Regions from separate parts of the Erwinia papayae genome, predicted to be linked through region 2. Evidence: predicted binding sites of a transcription regulator. Region 2 holds the regulator's gene; each other region holds the start of a gene.
What was found. Region 2 encodes LexA, which represses DNA repair genes until DNA is damaged. Its sites were predicted from a motif close to TNCTGTATGTACATACAGNA; they were not measured.

Region 1 (6,167 bases), on a different contig from region 2:
ATATGGCCCAGGCCACCCAGACCAACGATGCCAACCTTTTTACCCGGACCGGCACCCCAGTGGTGCAGCGGAGAGTATGTGGTGATGCCAGCACACAGCAACGGTGCTGCACCTGCGGGATCGAGGTTTTCCGGAACGCGCAGCACAAAATCTTCGGTCACCACTACCTGAGTGGAATAGCCGCCGTAGGTGGTTTCACCGGTGATGCGGTCCTGACCGTTATAGGTGCCGGTGAAGCCGTTTTCACAATATTGCTCCAGGTCCTCTTTACAGCTGTCACAGGTGCGACAGGAGTCAACCAGACAGCCCACGCCGACCAAATCCCCGACTTTATATTTATGCGCATGGCTGCCCACGGCGGTCACCCGACCAACAATTTCATGACCAGGTACGACCGGAAAAATAGTGTTTTTCCACTCGTTGCGGGCCTGATGGAGGTCGGAGTGGCAGACGCCGCAGTACATCACTTCAATCTGCACGTCATGTTCACGCAGTTCGCGTGGCTGATATTCAAACGGGGCCAGCTTCGATTTTGCGTCCTGGGCTGCATAAGCATGAGTAATATTCATGGTATCTCCAGTGATTAAAAGTGCTTTGTTGGTCACGCAGAAAAGAGAACTGTAAGGATAGTCAGCGATTGGCAAAGCTGACATGCCGGAATCTGTTTAAATCTTGCCTGATCCTGCTGAAGTGTAAACATATAGTGTAGCGCTAAGCTGATGCGCTTGTACTCTGGTGCCGGAACCTGAGTAATATGTTCATTTTCTGGCATTTCGTTCTTCCATCACCAGACTCCTGGCACCAGAGCGTTGTCCGGCTGTATATTTCGCGCCTGTAACCTGGTTCCAGTTTAATCAATTATGGTTGTTTAAAGCCTTCGCTATTTTTTACGGTGGCATTTTTTTTCCGAAAGCCAGCTTATACTGATTGATGATTTGGTCTCTGCTGAATTCGAGATCTTTGATATTTATGAATTGATGAAGGTCAGCACATTCTCCGTATTTTTTCAAAATCGGATTAAATGATGTAAGAATGAATTTTTTTTGTTCTGTATTATTCAATAAATTATATTTTTCTGTCGGGTAAAAATGCCCGCAATTATTCAGGCGTAAATAATGGGGTGCTTTTTCCTGACATAAAGGTATCGGCATGGTCTGTTGAAAAAAAGTTCCCCATCCCTCCTGATAATGATGTTCTTATATACTCCGTCATCTGACGTAATATCTGGATGATTGATAAGATAATGGAATACAGGCAGCTTTGATGCACCATATAATTCTTCGGATGAGTTTCCATCGACTATAATGTCGTTCTTATGGTGTACCGTACTGGCTTTGAATGGTGTTGAGTCGATGAAAGAAGAGGCAACAGAAGTATCTCCTTTTCCTGGCATGTCATATAAATATACCGCGTCGGTTGCGCTTAGGTTTTTTCATTTTTGCAAATTGATCGATTTTAACCGCTATTGGCAATGAAATGAATTTTTTTACTTCTTTTTAAGAAGCTGGGCCATTCAGATAATTTTCTCGAAAAAATCTGCTTGTTTTTTCTTTGTCAAAGGATGTCGGACTGTCAGCTACTGTTATAATATTTTTACAAGTTGATTGCTGCGGCTCTGACAATTTTCGTCAGCCGGTATGGCAGATGATGATGCGAACGTATGAAGATACAGGATACATAATGAATGGTATCAGGCTAATGATGGAAAATTAAAAGAAATAAAGCGTGTTAAATAAAGCCGTATTCCGCCTGAATGTATCATGATTTTCAATGGTTAACTGTTAAGAACCTATTCTTCGGATTTTATTTTAATAACGGTCATGCCTGCCACATCTTAAGGATTATATTTTTAAGCCGGTCAGAGAAAATGACCGGCTTAATCACTTTTTTTACAGCAGCGGCTTAAGGAAGCGCGCGGTGTGTGACGCTTTGCATTTTGCCACCGTCTCCGGCGTGCCGGATACAAGGATCTCTCCACCCCCGCTGCCGCCTTCCGGCCCCAGATCAACAATCCAGTCAGCGGTTTTAATCACATCCAGATTGTGCTCAATCACCACGATGGTGTTGCCCTGGTCGCGCAACTGATGCAGTACTTCCAGCAGTTGCTGAATATCAGCAAAATGCAGGCCGGTGGTCGGCTCATCAAGGATATACAACGTCTGGCCTGTGCCGCGTTTGGACAATTCTCGTGCCAGCTTAACGCGCTGTGCCTCACCTCCCGACAGGGTGGTGGCCGACTGACCCAGGCGGATATAGGAAAGCCCGACATCCATCAGCGTTTGCAGCTTGCGTGCCAGCGCCGGAACGGCCTCAAAGAATTCCCGCGCTTCCTCAATGGTCATCTCCAGCACTTCATGAATGCTTTTGCCTTTGTATTTTATCTCCAGCGTTTCGCGGTTGTAGCGTTTGCCTTTGCACTGGTCACAAGGCACGTAAATATCGGGCAGAAAGTGCATCTCTACCTTGATTACGCCATCACCCTGGCAGGCTTCGCAGCGACCACCACGAACGTTAAAACTAAAACGTCCCGGCGTGTAGCCACGGCTGCGCGATTCCGGAACACCGGCAAACAGCTCACGGACCGGAGTAAAAATGCCGGTATACGTTGCCGGGTTGGAGCGCGGCGTACGGCCAATCGGGCTTTGATCAATATCGATAACCTTATCGAAATGTTCCATACCGCTGATTTCACGATAAGGTGCGGGTTCGGCAAGCGTGGCACCGTTTAACAGCCGCTGCGCAATCGGGAACAGCGTGTCGTTAATTAACGTTGATTTGCCGGAACCCGATACGCCGGTGATACAGCTGAACAGACCGACCGGCAGCGTCAGAGTCACGTCTTTCAGGTTGTTGCCTTTCGCGCCGGTCAGCTTCAGGACCTTGTTAGGATCGGCTTTAACACGCTCTTTCGGTACGGCAATGCCCCGCTTGCCGCTGAGGAACTGACCGGTCAGTGAGGCCTCCACCGCCATGATATCCTCTACGGTTCCTTCCGCTACCACCTGACCGCCATGCACGCCCGCGCCAGGGCCGATATCAATCACATGGTCTGCGGCCCGGATCGCATCTTCATCGTGCTCCACCACGATCACTGTGTTGCCAAGATTACGCAGATGCACCAGCGTTTCCAGCAGTCGTTCATTGTCGCGCTGGTGCAGGCCGATTGATGGCTCATCCAGCACGTACATTACCCCGACCAGACCGGCACCGATCTGACTGGCCAGACGGATACGCTGCGCTTCGCCGCCGGAGAGGGTTTCCGCCGAGCGGGACATTGACAGATAATTGAGGCCAACGTTAACCAGAAATTTCAGGCGATCGCCAATCTCTTTCAGCACCTTCTCGGCGATTTTTGCCCGCTGACCACTCAGCTTCATGTTGTGGAAAAATTCCATTGCATGGCCGATGCTCATATCGGAAATCGTTGGCAGGCTGGTATTTTCAACAAATACATGGCGGGCTTCACGTCGCAGACGCGTGCCATCACAACTGGTGCAGGAGCGGTTGCTGATAAATTTCGCCAGGTCTTCACGCACGGCGGTGGATTCCGTCTCTTTATAACGGCGCTCCATATTGTGCAGTACGCCTTCGAACGGATGGCGGCGGACCGAGGTATCGCCCCGATCGTTAATGTACTTAAACTCAATATTTTCTTTGCCTGAACCGTACAGGATCACCTTACGTGTGGCGGCATCGAGTGAGTTGAAAGGGGCTTCGATATCAAATGACAGGTGTTCGGCCAGCGAACGCAGCATCTGGAAGTAATAAAAATTACGGCGATCCCAACCGCGAATGGCCCCGCCGGCCAGCGACAGCTCCGGGTTTTGTACCACCCGATCCGGATCGAAATATTGCTGGACGCCCAGTCCGTCACAGGTCGGACAGGCTCCTGCCGGATTGTTAAAGGAGAACAGACGTGGTTCCAGCTCGCTCATGCTGTAGCCGCAGACCGGGCAGGCAAAGTTGGCAGAAAACAGCAGCTCTTCCGCACTGCTGTCGTCCATATCGGCAACGACGGCAGTGCCACCGGATAGCTCCAGCGCCGTTTCAAAGGACTCTGCGAGGCGTTGTTGCAGATCCTCGCGCACCTTGAAGCGATCCACCACCACTTCAATGGTGTGCTTCTTTTGCAGCTCCAGTTTGGGGGGATCGGAGAGATCGCACACTTCGCCATCAATACGCGCGCGTATATAGCCCTGTGAGGCGAGATTCTCCAGCGTTTTCGCATGCTCGCCCTTACGCTCTTTGACGATGGGAGCAAGCAGCATCAGGCGGCGTCCTTCAGGCTGCGACAGCACGTTATCCACCATCTGGCTGACCGTCTGAGCCGCGAGAGGTACATCGTGATCCGGACAGCGCGGCTCCCCTACGCGCGCAAACAGCAGGCGCAGGTAATCATGAATTTCCGTGATGGTGCCCACGGTGGAACGCGGGTTGTGCGAGGTTGATTTCTGCTCTATGGAAATTGCGGGGGACAGGCCCTCGATGTGATCGACATCCGGCTTCTCCATCAGGGAAAGAAACTGACGCGCATAGGCCGACAGCGACTCCACATAGCGACGTTGTCCTTCTGCATAGAGCGTGTCAAACGCCAGCGAAGACTTACCTGAACCTGACAGGCCGGTGACCACAATCAGTTTGTCGCGAGGGATGATCAGGTTGATATTTTTCAAATTATGGGTGCGTGCACCCCGAACTTCGATCTTATCCATTCACAATTCCCGGATTAACGCAGACCTCACCATGCCTGTCTGGCACGGCCAGAATGAAGCCTGTCATTATGGCACAAAAAAACCTGAATGGATATACAGTGTTCTGTGGCGTGGTCGGATGTCAGGTCGGGAAGACAGCTGGCGATGACGGGGGAAAATTTACGAGCCTGCCTGCGCGGCAAGATGTAACACTGCAAGCGGCATCTGTCCCTGTCGATCGCGATCGGAAGATAGGATTTGCGGGTATACAATGTTAGAATTTCCGGCTTAGACTTAACGCAGAACATTTATCGGAGACGCGAACATGGCCAGCAGAGGCATAAACAAAGTGATCCTGGTGGGCAACCTGGGTCAGGATCCTGAAGTCCGTTACATGCCGAATGGCGGTGCTGTTGCCAACATTACTCTGGCTACGTCTGAAAGCTGGCGTGATAAGCAGACCGGTGAAACCAAAGAAAAAACCGAGTGGCATCGCGTGGTGCTGTTCGGCAAGCTGGCCGAAGTTGCAGGCGAATATCTGCGTAAAGGTTCTCAGGTATATATCGAAGGTTCGCTTCAGACCCGCAAGTGGACCGATCAGGCTGGCGTGGAGAAATACACCACCGAAGTTGTAGTTAACGTGGGTGGAACCATGCAGATGCTGGGTGGCCGTCAGGGTGGCGGCGCGCCGGCTGGCGGTGGTCAGGGCAACAACAATGGCTGGGGTCAGCCACAGCAGCCGCAGGGCGGAAACCAGTTCAGTGGTGGTCAGCAGTCGCGACCACAACCCCAGCAGAACAGCGCACCGGCAAACAATGAACCACCGATGGATTTTGACGACGATATTCCATTCTGATTCAGGTTTTTTAAAAAAAATCAGATGGTTATCTCGATATTCCAGGTTATTAGCAGCCGTTAGCGTATCTGTTGCAAGCCCCGTTATTCGGGGCTTTTCTTTGTAAGACTCTCCCGGCACAAATCTATGCGTTTTGCCTACCTGAAGTATCAGATATTGCGCCAGGGCGAGCCAGATTGTGATCTGAATGTGGTGGGCATTCCTCTCCTTATAAGGCCGGAAATATTTCACTTACCGAGGATATTGTTCACCGCGCTGATGTGACCCGCCTTATTTTTAGGATTAGAAATAACCTGAATAACAGTGAATTTATTGTCAGCTGTAGCTATTAACGTATCCTGGAGCACATTATTCCCGCCCATATTACTGGTGGCTTCAATGTGATACACCTTCAGACCCTTAACGTTTTCAGTTTTTTCGCTGGTTACGGTATAGGCTGGTGAAGCCTGTTTTTGCCGCTCCTTGATAGATTCTTCCATACTTTCAAGAGCCTCCTGTTCACTGAGACTACGGGAAATTAACGGAACATCCTCTTCGCCAATGATCAGCACGCGCTTAGCCTGCTTATTGACATACATTTTGCCAGGACCATTGCCCGGAACCGGCTGAACGTCATAACC
Region 2 (6,167 bases):
TCGTTTACCGCTGGCGTCAGCCACGCCGGACGTTGTGACTCCAGCGGGTCAATGGCCTCACGCCATTCCGGAACATGCTTGTTCAGATAACTTACCAGCGGCAGAGGTTCACCGAAGTTGACATAGCCCTGGCCGAGATTGCGCAACTTACGCAAGCCGTGCACCATCTGCACAAAGCCTTCTTTCTCCTTGGTCGCACCACGCAGCTCTTTGGCGTAGGTTCCCACCTCCATCACATGCTCATAACCAATATAAATCGGCACCAGGGTAATAGGACGATTACCCCCACGAAGCATGGCCTGGATAGTCATCGACAGCGTGCCGGTTTTTGGATCCAACAGGCGGCCAGTGCGGGAGCGCCCGCCTTCAACGAAGTATTCAACGGAATAGCCACGGGTAAACAGTTCGCCGAGATATTCGCGAAATACGGTGGAATAGAGCTTATTACCCTTGAAGGTGCGGCGAATAAAGAAAGCACCAAGGCGGCGGAAAATGGGCCCGGCGGGCCAGAAGTTAAGGTTGATCCCGGCGGCAATGTGCGGCGGCACCAGTCCCTGATGATAGAGCACGTAGGAGAGCAGCAGATAATCCATGTGGCTGCGGTGGCAGGGGACGTAGACGATTTCATGTCCGTCCTGCGCCAGCTGAAGCACGCGTTCACCGCCGTTGACGTTAATGCCCTGATAGAGCTTGCTCCACAGCCAGCCCATCACACGGTCGGTCAGGCGGATAGCTTCATAAGAAAAATCGGCCGCGATCTCTTCCATCAGTTCGACGGCATTTTGCTGTGCTTTCTCGCGGGAGATTTTTTTACTGCGCGCTTCATCTTCTATTGCTTTAGCAATCGCTTTGGACTGCAACAGCTTGTTGAATAAATCCTGACGTACGGGCAGACGAGGCCCGATGGCGGCCAGTCGCTGGCGGGCGAAGTGCATACTCGCGACTCTTGCCAGCTTCTGGGCAATAGTTTTGTCGGTGCCGTGCTCCGTGGCCATCCGGCGCAAAGAGACAATGGGAGAAAAACGCACAAAGCTGTCCCGGCCCAGCCAGAGTACGGCAAAAAATTTCTGAATGCCGTTCAGCACCCGCAAATGGGGCTGTTCTTCACCCTGGACTTCACGGCCCGGCGCCCGGCCAAACATCACCGAAACAGGCACCATTTGCACGTCAAGACGCGGGTTACTGCGGTGTAAATCCAGATAATCGTGAAACAGCTTCACCGATTCAAGATTTGGTACAAAGTAGGGGAATACGCGGGGACCATCATGAATAAATACGTGGCGTGGCAGTACCGTACCATCGATTTCCAGAGGTTCCAGCGGGTCGGGGAGTTCCTGCTTGCGGCACTGCTCGCGCAGGGCCAGTAGATCGGCCTTTGAATCGTATGGCAGCACATACATAATAGGACGTGAGGTGTCCAGCCCCAGTTCAGCAATCGGCTCAGCAGGGATTGCTTTACTCTTTACCAGAAATTTAACCGGTAAATTCAGTATGTTATAATAAAACTTACGCCAACCTGACATAGACAATATGAAGCCTCTTGTTAGCAAAACGCCGCAAGCATACCAGAAAGCGCCATTGAGATCTTTGGTGTTACAAAATGTGCTATCTCCAGTTAATGACGTCATTATCACATAAAGGTTTTACCCCTATGGCAAACCGTGTCAGCGGATTGACCCGCATCATAAAAGCAGCAGGCTACTCATGGAAAGGTCTTCGCGCCGCATGGCAGAACGAGGCTGCTTTTCGTCAGGAGGCCGTAGTGGCTGTCGTGGCGGTTATCGTTGCCTGCTGGCTGAACGTCGACGCCGTCACGCGTGTTTTACTGATAGGCTCTGTCGTGCTGGTGATGATCGTTGAGATGATCAACAGCGCGATTGAAGCCGTGGTGGATCGGACGGGCAGCAACTTCCATCTGCTATCTGGCCGGGCCAAGGATATGGGCTCCGCCGCAGTGTTGCTGGCTATCATGCTGGCGATTTTCGTCTGGGTCACCTTGTTAGTCAGCTATTTTCGTTAGCGCTCGCATAATCTGACAAATGACTGTTTTTTGCCTGAATTTTGGTTTCCAACGCGCAAATACCTGTATATAATCACAGTCGACTGTATAAACAACCAGGGGGCGGGATGAAAGCATTAACGGCAAGGCAGCAACAGGTTTATGACCTGATACGTGATCACATTAACCAGACCGGCATGCCACCCACGCGGGCAGAAATTGCCACCCGGCTTGGTTTCCGCTCCCCCAATGCGGCGGAAGAACACCTCAAGGCTCTGGCGCGTAAAGGCGTGATTGAAATTGTCTCCGGAGCCTCACGGGGAATCCGTTTGATGATGGAAGAAGAAGAAGGTCTGCCACTGATAGGCCGTGTGGCCGCCGGTGAGCCGCTGTTAGCCGAACAGCATATTGAAGGGCACTATCAGGTTGATCCTGGCCTGTTTAAACCGGGGGCGGATTTTCTCCTGCGTGTCAGCGGTATGTCGATGAAAGATATCGGTATTATGGATGGCGATCTGCTGGCGGTACATAAAACGCAGGATGTGCGTAACGGCCAGGTTGTGGTGGCACGGATTGACGATGAAGTTACCGTCAAGCGTCTGAAAAAACAGGGCAACGTGGTCCATCTTTTGCCGGAAAATAACGAATTCCAACCGATTGTTGTCGATCTTAATAAGCAAAGCCTGTCCATCGAAGGTCTGGCAGTGGGCGTCATCCGTAACGGCAACTGGTTGTAATGCCTCGCGCAACAATAATCATGCAGCTTGACTGGTCACCGTTCCGTCTGGAGTGAGGGCTGAATGGTGAATCCGTTACGCAGTGGGCGATGATGCGATTATTCAGCTCCTCTGATAAGCACCTCTGGCGGCTGGCATTGCCGATGATCCTTTCCAATGTCAGCGTGCCGCTGCTGGGTCTGGTTGATACCGCTGTGACAGGCCACCTTGATAATTCCAGCTATCTTGGCGGTGTGGCCGTCGGCACCACCATTACCAGCTTTCTGTTTATGTTGTTTCTTTTTCTGCGGATGAGTACCACCGGACTGACAGCTCAGGCGTTTGGCGCGAGAGATAAAACTGTGCTGGCTCGTGCGCTGATTCAGCCGCTACTTATCGCGCTGATGGCCGGAACCATCCTGATCCTGTTCAAATCACCGCTTAATCATCTTGCCCTGACGGTTATCGGTGGCGACCCTGCGGTATTGCATCAGGCCGTGCAGTTCCTGAATATTCGCTGGCTGAGCGCCCCTGCCACCCTCGCCAACCTGGTGCTGTTGGGCTGGCTGCTGGGCGTACAGTATGCCCGTGCTCCGGTTATCCTGCTGGTGGTGGGAAACCTGGTCAATATCGTACTGGATGTGTGGCTGGTTATCGGCCTGAAGTGGGGGGTGCAGGGGGCTGCTATGGCAACCGTGATTGCTGAATACTGCTCACTGATAATCGGGTTATACATGGCAGGGCGGGTGATCCGGTTACGTGGCATCACACTGGCTATGTTACTGACAGCATGGCAGGGCGATCTGTCACGGCTACTGCGGCTGAATCGTGACATTATGCTGCGCTCGCTGATGCTTCAACTGTGTTTTCTGTCAATGACCATTCTTGGGGCACGCCTCGGTAGTGAGGTGGTGGCGGTCAACGCCGTACTGCTGATGTTCCTGACCTTTACCGCCTATGCACTGGACGGATTTGCTTACGCCGTCGAGGCCTGTTCGGGTGAGGCATATGGTGCCCGCGACGGCAAGGATCTGCTGCGTGTATGGCATGCAGCCTGCCGTCAGGCAGGACTGGTGGCGCTATTTTTTTCGCTGATATATGCCATTGCCGGCCCGCATATTGTGGCTTTACTGACTTCAATTGCTGAATTGCGGCAGCAGGCAGATGCTTACCTGTTCTGGCAAATATTAATGCCTGTTTGCGGTGTCTGGTGCTATCTGCTTGATGGCATGTTTATTGGGGCAACACGAGCCAGAGAGATGCGTAACGGTATGGTGGTGGCAGCGGCTGGCTTCGGTCTGACGCTGTTTAGTGTACCGCTGCTGGGAAATCATGGTCTGTGGCTGGCGGTAACGGTTTTCCTGCTTTTACGTGGTCTGACGTTATGGCTAATCTGGCGACGACACTGGCAGAACAGCAGCTGGTTTGCCTGATGACATATCTTGTTACCCTATGCGGCACTGATGCAAGTCTTTTATTTTCATGATTTTTTCCCCAATTTATTTTTCAGGTTATTCCTCCGGAAGTTTTGCGCAGGAAGTTTGCCAGATTCCAGCTAGAATTAACCATAAGTTCAGCATTTTTGTAGCGTTTCATTTTGTTGTTAAGCGTTTTGCTGGGACGATATCACTAAATCCGTTAAGATCTGATTGAAGGAATAATGCCATGAATAAAGATGAAGCCAGCGGTAACTGGAAACAGATTAAAGGTAAAGTGAAAGAGAAATGGGGCAAGCTGACTGACGACGATATGACGGTTGTGGAAGGTAAACGCGATCAGCTTGTGGGAAAAATTCAGGAACGCTATGGCTATGCGAAAGACCAGGCAGAGAAAGAGGTTAGCGACTGGGAAAGCCATAATAACCACCGCTTCTGAAATAGTCTGACTCTCTCATCAACGGCACAGGGAAGGTGCCGCCCTCATCGTTCCGCTCCGTCCCCACCCACTCCAGCTGGTTATTATTACCAGTATGAAAGCTACTGACGTCCACGCTTGCGGCTGGTTACCGTATGATCATGCTGACACACATCCTGATGGGTGCAGGCTTCCACCTCCACGCATTCCCGACACAACCCATGCGCCTCGATAACACTGTTGGTCAGAATAAATCCTGAAGGCAGGGCCAGCGACTTGAGGATTTTTTCGACACCATCGGCATGTTGCTCCGCCACGGCACCACAGCGATCGCAAATCAACATGGCAGAGGTGTGGGATGGCTGCTCAAAATGATGGCAAACCACATAGCTGTTAGTGGATTCAACCCGATGCACAAATCCCTGCTCCAGAAGAAAATCCAACGCACGATAGACGGTGGGCGGTTTTGCCTGCGGTTCACTGGCGCGGAGCAAATCGAGCAGGTCATAAGCGCTAATCGCCCCCTGATGCTGGCACATCAGACGCAGTACCTCCAGGCGTTGAGGAGTGAGCCTGACATTGCGTTGCTGGCAGAGTGTCTCTGCCTGCGCCAGGATTTTTTCAGCACTACTGATGTTCATGGTTTTCCCCCAGGCCAGATCGGAATGTTATGTTATCACGCCCACTGTGAAACACCGAATGCCCGCCATCGGGCCATCTTAAGCCACCTGATTAAAACTAACCCTCCGATTAAACAACAGAAATGCAGGGTATTTGCGTTATGTGTTGATGGTGAAATTTTGTTAATGTGTCGGCGCGGGTAATTCAGTGCCATATGATTTCTGTAAAACGTTGCTAATGTAATTTGCAGCCTGAGACCATCCTGACTACCTTTTGTTAATTATCTGAGGCGATTACCTGCGTGGCAGGCTTTGTTGTTATGGCTGACTCGCCTCTCTGTTAACAGATAAATAAAACAACAATAAGCAGATAAACCACTGCATTCTTACTTAATTCACAGCAATGAATTGCTGCCTTTGTGTTCAAAATACAGGCAGTCTCCTGTGCAGGCCTCCGCTGAGCACTTATTCCTTCTCTGGACGGGTTTAAAGTAAAATGGCAAAAAAATACAGTACGTTAAGCAGGTCTGTTCGTCCTGTTGTCTGGCCGGTTCTCTTTTTTGCTCCCCTCAGTGCGCTGGCTGCGGGCAATTATTACGATGCGCGTAATGATGCCATGGGCGGCACGGGTGTGGCCTCTTCAACATATGGTACTGCGGTGCTGGCGAACCCGGCGCTGATGACCAAAGCGAAACCTGAAGATGATGTCAGCATTATTTTTCCTGCGGTAGGTGCTCAGCTAACGGATAAGAATAATCTGATTGATAAAGTCGATAATCTGACTGACAGCGTTAATCATTACGAGGACGTTTATGATAACCTGGCATCCACGCCGTTTACTTTAGCTGGTTTAAACGCATTGTCTGCAAATCTGGCCACTGTCCGCGCAGCAGCGGGCGATCTGGCCAGCCAGTTGCGGGCTATCAAGGGGTCTAAGGCAAGCGCCACGGCGGGTGCCGCATTTGCTGTCACCATCCC
Region 3 (6,167 bases), on a different contig from region 2:
TATTTTATGGTGTAAAAACGAACTCATCTAAATGTAACTCAAAGCTTATTATGATTTGTTGCTGTTCTCAATAGCCACCCCGGTACAGCTACCAACAATTGCACCAACTAAAGCGCCAGGAACTCCGCCAATAACAGCACCAACTACACCACCAGCAACAGTGCCAATGGCTCCACCAGTCCAACCACTCCAACCACTCGCACCACCGCGAATCTCCTGGCATTGTTCAAGGGTCATTTGCGTTTTTGTATTCATAGTATTTCTCCTATAGTTTTAAACGTTATTTTCCGTGTAAAGCTTATTTACTATAGGTAAATAGCGTCAAAAAAAAACGAAAATAAGGGGGGTAAGAGAAAAATTATCTTAAGTTAAGCGTGTGAATCGATGGTTTTAAAAAAAACGGCGATTATAACTAACAAAATACGGGAACACGGGAACAAAAGAACTGAGAGGAGGAAAATAAAACATGCAGCAGGATAATTGGGATCCGGAAGCATAACTTAATTCACAGGAGGGTGTACTAAGTTCGCTTCCGGACCCGGATACTTACATCGCGTAAGAAAGCTGTATAGTGGTTTTGGTATCCGTTTTGTCCGGTGCTGAAGACGGCGGATTCTGGTTCCAGGTCACATTATAAGCCAGCTTAAGTGCAAAATGGCTGTTGATCGCTACCTGAAGACCGGTTTCTGAGTTTACGGTGGTATCATCGCTTCCCAGTACGGAAACACCCTGAATAAACTTCGTGGTGTCGGTCAGTTGCCACTGGTAGCTCAATGCCCCATAGGCCAGTGCCTGGGTTTCATGCCCACCGTCGTGGTAGTCATCGTAACGCACGCCAGGACCGGCTTCCACACGTAACGAATGCACCGGACCATTAAGTATCTGACGACCGTAACCGGCAGCAAGGATAGAGCGTCCATCATAACCGTTAAAACGATCGTTTAACCAGCTGGCCTGACCAAACAGGTAATCAGCCGAGTTCAGGTTGTAACGGGTACGTCCACCAATCTGGTAAGTTTCAGAAGCACGTACGTCATTAGATGAAGTATTACTGGCGTTACCCCACAAGCTGTATGCCGTTGAGGGCTGATACCAGGTCATATTGGTGTTAGCCGTCAGTGATGAACTGGTGGTGTTTCCCGTCTGAGCAAGATAGCCCGCGGCAGCATTACCTTCGAAGGTTTTTTTTGCCGTTGAAGGATCATCCATGACGGTAAAAACGTTGTTATCCGCCAGTGCCTGATGGCATATCGAGGCCCCGGAGAGTAAAAGTAGTGCAGACAGCTTGTTAAGCGCTTTCATTAAATTTGATCCGTACGACAGGTTAAAAGGGTGAGTCTGAAGAGTTTCAGAGGACGATCAATGTAATTTACGGTAAGAATCGTAACATTTTATTAAATATATATTTTTTCAGCTAACAGGCCCGCCAAGCCCACCAAATGAGAATCATCTCATTAACATGGCGAATTATAACGGTTAGTTGCAAATTTTTCACCACATTGTAAACAGGAAACATCTGACAGAGACAACAGCGTGCAACCGCTCGTCTCAACATATTGAATATTAAATTGCCAGGTGCGTGAGGTGTTTTCTGACGGAAATAATCATCCTCCCACAGTGAACAGCGTAAAAAGGAGTACCCTATGTGGTCAGCCATTGGTCGTCTGTTAAGTGAGCAGTTTGCAATTGCTGAAATTACCCAGCGTATCCGGTTATCTGATGGAGAAATACACTCGACGTGGAGAGCCCGCTATGGTGAGCGTGATGTCTTTGTAAAATGCAATTCACGCGACATGCTCGACCTGTTTATCAGGGAAGCAGAACAACTTGAATTGCTGGCACGCACGGGAACGGTGAAAGTGCCGACAGTCTATGGGGTGGGTAGCGATCGTGATGTCAGCTTTCTTCTGCTGGAGTATATCCCACTGCGGCCGATGGACGGTGAAAGTGCCAGACAACTGGGTGAACAGCTGGCGCGGCTGCATCAATGGAGTGAGCAACCGCAATTTGGGCTGGATTTTGATAACAATTTCACCACCTCCCCTCAGCCCAACAACTGGTTGCGCCGTTGGTCACACTTTTTTTCCGAGCAACGCATTGGCTGGCAGTTGCTGCTGGCGGCGGAAAAAGGCATTCAATATGGCAACAGCGAATTGATCATCGATTGCGCTGAGAGATTACTGGCCTCGCACCATCCCCAGCCTTCACTGCTGCACGGCGACCTGTGGCCTGCAAACTACGGCAACAGTCACTGCGGGCCGTGGATCTTTGACCCCGCCTGTTACTGGGGAGACAGAGAGTGCGATCTGGCGTTGCTGCCAGACTTCCCAACGTTGCCACAACACATTCTGCACGGTTATCAGTCAGTATGGCCATTGCCGACTGGCTACCTGTCGCGTCAGCCCGTATATCGGCTCTATTATCTGCTCAACCGGGCTAACGTGTTTGGCGGCGACTGGATAACAGAGGCTCAGCGGGCGGTGGGTGCGCTGCTGGACCCGGATGGGCCAAAAGTGCAGCACGTCAAACCGGATTGATATTGAGAAGCCCGGGGATTCAGCCGATAAAACCCAACAACTTCAGGATAAAATAGCCCGCGACGGCGACGGCCACCGGCAGAATATACAGCGGGAAAAATTGCAGAAAAATGCTATGTCCGGGCACCACAATTTTCTCTTCCAGCTGCTGGCGGCTTCGCCCTTCCGCCCCTCTGGCATTTTCCAGGATTAACTGATCCTCAACGCCTTCTTTCAGACGACGCGACTGACGCCACATTCTGGCACCCGATGCCTGTAAAGCCAGGCCGATGAAAATCATCACGTAGATAATCCAGAAAGTAATATTGCTACCATGATTGAAATCCGGCACTGGCGAATTATTCCAGAAGCTGTTCAGAAAGCCGGTATTGAAGCGGATCATATCGATCATGACGTGAGAGAAGTCCTGCATTACCGCATTAATGCCTTCCCGTTTTTCACGGCTTTTCTCAAGAAATCCCATCAGTGAGATTAATGTTGAGATTAACGCCGGAATAAAAATAACCCAGCCAGCACTTCTTTTAAGTATTGCGATCCGGCCAGCCTGTTGATAAGTCATGCTTTCTTCCTGTCATCCTGAAATGTGGCTCTAAGTTTACCCTTTGAAAATAAAATCTGCCTGTAAAAAGTGGTTCTCACCTCCTGTGGGTCAGAAAGCGTGATGGATGGAAAGATGTTGCAGCATGGTCGTTCTGCTAAGGTATCTGTAAATTTCTGATGGAGGCTGAATATGTCCCGTTCCCACCCGGTTGTGGCAGCAATCTTTGATATGGATGGACTGATAATCGATTCTGAACCCCTGTGGGAGAGAGCTGAGCTGGAAATATTCGCTCAGTTAGGCGTGGATCTCACCAGACGCAGCGAAATGCCTGACACCGTGGGTCTGCGTATCGATCAGGTGGTGAGAATGTGGTTCGAGGCACAGCCCTGGAGAGGCCCCGATCAGCAGGTGATCACCCGCCGTATCATAGCCCGTACCCTGGAGTTGATTGAAGAAAGCCGTCCACTGTTACCCGGCGTTAAGCAGGCATTACAGCTATGTCAGGCTGAGGGACTGAAAATCGGTCTGGCTTCCGCTTCGCCTTTAACTATGCTGGAGCGGGTCCTGGAAATGTTTGAGCTGCGCGATGACTTCAGCGTGCTGATCTCTGCGGAATCGCTTCCTTACAGCAAACCACATCCGCAGGTTTATCTTGATGCCGCCGCAGCGCTTGATGTTGACCCTCTTTGCTGCGTGACGCTGGAAGACTCCTTCAACGGTATGATTGCGACAAAAGCGGCCCGAATGCGTTCTGTGGTGGTCCCTGCACCTCAGTTCGCCAGTGATGCCCGATGGAAGCTGGCGGATGTGCAGCTCAGATCGCTCACTGAACTGACTAAAAAAGCACTGCTGGGAAATTGATCCCCGGACCGGCATTGGTCTGGCTGTGGAGAGTCTGAGATTTAAGCAGGAAAATTATTTATCTTTCGTTACAACGTAACCTGTTTATTACACTGTATATATCCCCTATACTGGATGAAATGACAGTAATATAACCGGGTGTGATCATGACGGCCGAAGGCCATCTAATTTTTGCTATCGCCAGCGCCATATTTGCCAAACGGGCTGAGCTGACGCCAGAACTGGCAAGCGGTGACTGGTGGCACATCATTCCCGCCGCACTGCTGACCTGCCTGCTACCGGATATTGACCATCCTAAATCGTTTCTGGGCCAGCGCCTGAAATGGATCTCTCATCCGGTCGCCCGGCTGTTCGGTCACCGGGGGTTTACCCACTCCCTGCTGGCGGTGATTGCTGCGGTGGCGTTGTTACAACTGAAAATTCCTTCACAGGGAATTATTCCCGCCGATGCCTTTCAGGGCCTGGTACTGGGCTATCTGAGTCATATCGCCGCCGACATGCTTACCCCTGCCGGGGTGCCATTGCTGTGGCCGTGCCGCTGGCGTTTTCGTCTGCCATTACTGAACAGCCAGAAAGGCAATCAACTGGAGAGAGCCTTGTGTCTGGCGCTGGTGGGGTACGCCATGTGGTTTCCTCCAGGTATGCCGCCCTCAGGCGCAAACGGCTGGCCGGCGCAAATGATTAATTCCGTTCAGAACAGCATCGGCCGCTTAATTAAACAGCAACCAGCCTGGTAGCGGTTTTTAATGCCCATTAGCTATAAGACATGTCTTTTGGATATATCGCTGTTTCTGCCCTCACTGTTAACATGCGCGCAAAGACGCACCTGTTGCGCAACAAAAAATAACAGTTATTGACGGGGCGAAGTCAACCCCGAAACCATTGGAGATACGGGGATGAACTTTCCATTACTGGCTAACCTGGCGGCATTTATCATTCTGCTGGTCATTCTGGCCAGATGCGGCAACAGTAGCTGGAGCCTGTCCAGACGGGTGCTGACGGGCCTGGTGATTGGCGTACTGTTTGGGCTGTCTTTACAAACTATTTATGGCGCAGATAATCCGACGCTAAAAACCTCAATCACGTGGTTTAATCTCGCAGGCAACGGCTATGTTCAGCTGCTGCAAATGATTGTGATGCCGCTGGTTTTTGCTTCGATCCTCAGCGCGGTGGCACGACTGCACAACGCTTCTTCTCTGGGCAAAATCAGCACGCTGACTATCAGCGTTCTGCTGTTTACGACTGCGATTTCCGCACTGGTGGGCGTATTCGTCACCTGGCTGTTTGGCCTGAACGCCAGTGGTCTGGTCCAGGGTGCGCAGGAAACGGCGCGCCTTGCTGCCCTGCAATCTAATTACGTTGGTAAAGTCGCCGATCTGTCGCCGCCTCAACTGCTGCTTTCCTTTATCCCAAAAAATCCGTTTGCCGATTTGACCGGCGCGAATCCGACATCCATTATCAGCGTGGTTATCTTTGCTGCGTTCCTCGGCGTCGCCGCTCTGCACCTGTTAAGAGATGATAAACCGAAGGGCGAACGTGTGCTGGCAGCCATCGACGTCTTACAGGCCTGGGTGATGAAGCTGGTCAGGCTGATTATGAAACTGACCCCTTACGGTGTGATGGCGCTGATGACTAAAGTCGTGGCCAGCTCAAACATGAATGACATCATCAAACTGGGTGGATTCGTGCTGGCTTCTTATCTGGGACTGGCGATTATGTTTGCGGTCCATGCGCTGTTACTGTCAGTTAACGGCGTTAATCCCGGACGTTTTTTCCGGAAAATGTGGCCGGTGCTGACATTTGCCTTCACCAGCCGTTCCAGTGCCGCCACTATTCCACTGAGCGTTGAAGCACAAACCCGCCGTCTGGGCATTCCTGAATCCATTGCCAGCTTTGCAGCCTCATTTGGCGCCACCATTGGGCAGAACGGCTGTGCCGGGCTTTATCCCACGATGCTGGCAGTAATGGTCGCGCCCACGGTGGGTATTAACCCCTTTGACCCGATGTGGATCGCCACGCTGGTCGGTGTTGTGACGCTCAGCTCTGCCGGTGTGGCAGGCGTCGGGGGCGGCGCAACATTCGCCGCGCTGATCGTACTGCCAACGCTTGGACTGCCGGTGACGCTGGTGGCATTACTGATCTCAATTGAACCGCTGATTGATATGGGCCGAACTGCCCTGAATGTTAACGGCTCGGTAACCGCCGGGACGCTGACCAGCCAGTGGCTG

Region 1: uvrA (excinuclease ABC subunit UvrA) is a predicted target of LexA. The motif match lies at 4,794-4,813, and genes of this name have one in related genera.
Region 3: AC3RPL_RS10805 (metal-dependent hydrolase) is a predicted target of LexA. The motif match lies at 4,048-4,067, and genes of this name have one in related genera.

What each region holds. Positions count from the first base shown of each region.
Region 1 covers NZ_JBZCHT010000002.1:452,388-458,554, reverse strand. The annotation lists gene AC3RPL_RS02065 (NAD(P)-dependent alcohol dehydrogenase) at 1-569, opposite strand, end outside; gene uvrA (excinuclease ABC subunit UvrA) at 1,890-4,712, opposite strand; gene ssb1 (single-stranded DNA-binding protein SSB1) at 5,017-5,547, shown strand; gene AC3RPL_RS02050 (DcrB/PsbP domain-containing protein) at 5,775-6,167, opposite strand, start outside.
Region 2 covers NZ_JBZCHT010000013.1:20,068-26,234, reverse strand. The annotation lists gene plsB (glycerol-3-phosphate 1-O-acyltransferase PlsB) at 1-1,523, opposite strand, end outside; gene AC3RPL_RS16275 (diacylglycerol kinase) at 1,652-2,020, shown strand; gene lexA (transcriptional repressor LexA) at 2,128-2,736, shown strand; gene dinF (MATE family efflux transporter DinF) at 2,829-4,148, shown strand; gene AC3RPL_RS16260 (CsbD family protein) at 4,381-4,590, shown strand; gene zur (zinc uptake transcriptional repressor Zur) at 4,692-5,210, opposite strand; gene AC3RPL_RS16250 (conjugal transfer protein TraF) at 5,686-6,167, shown strand, end outside.
Region 3 covers NZ_JBZCHT010000009.1:1,261,819-1,267,985, forward strand. The annotation lists gene AC3RPL_RS10780 (glycine zipper domain-containing protein) at 49-255, opposite strand; gene AC3RPL_RS10785 (DUF481 domain-containing protein) at 547-1,302, opposite strand; gene AC3RPL_RS10790 (fructosamine kinase family protein) at 1,644-2,537, shown strand; gene AC3RPL_RS10795 (YniB family protein) at 2,557-3,096, opposite strand; gene hxpB (hexitol phosphatase HxpB) at 3,268-3,939, shown strand; gene AC3RPL_RS10805 (metal-dependent hydrolase) at 4,086-4,676, shown strand; gene AC3RPL_RS10810 (L-cystine transporter) at 4,836-6,167, shown strand, end outside.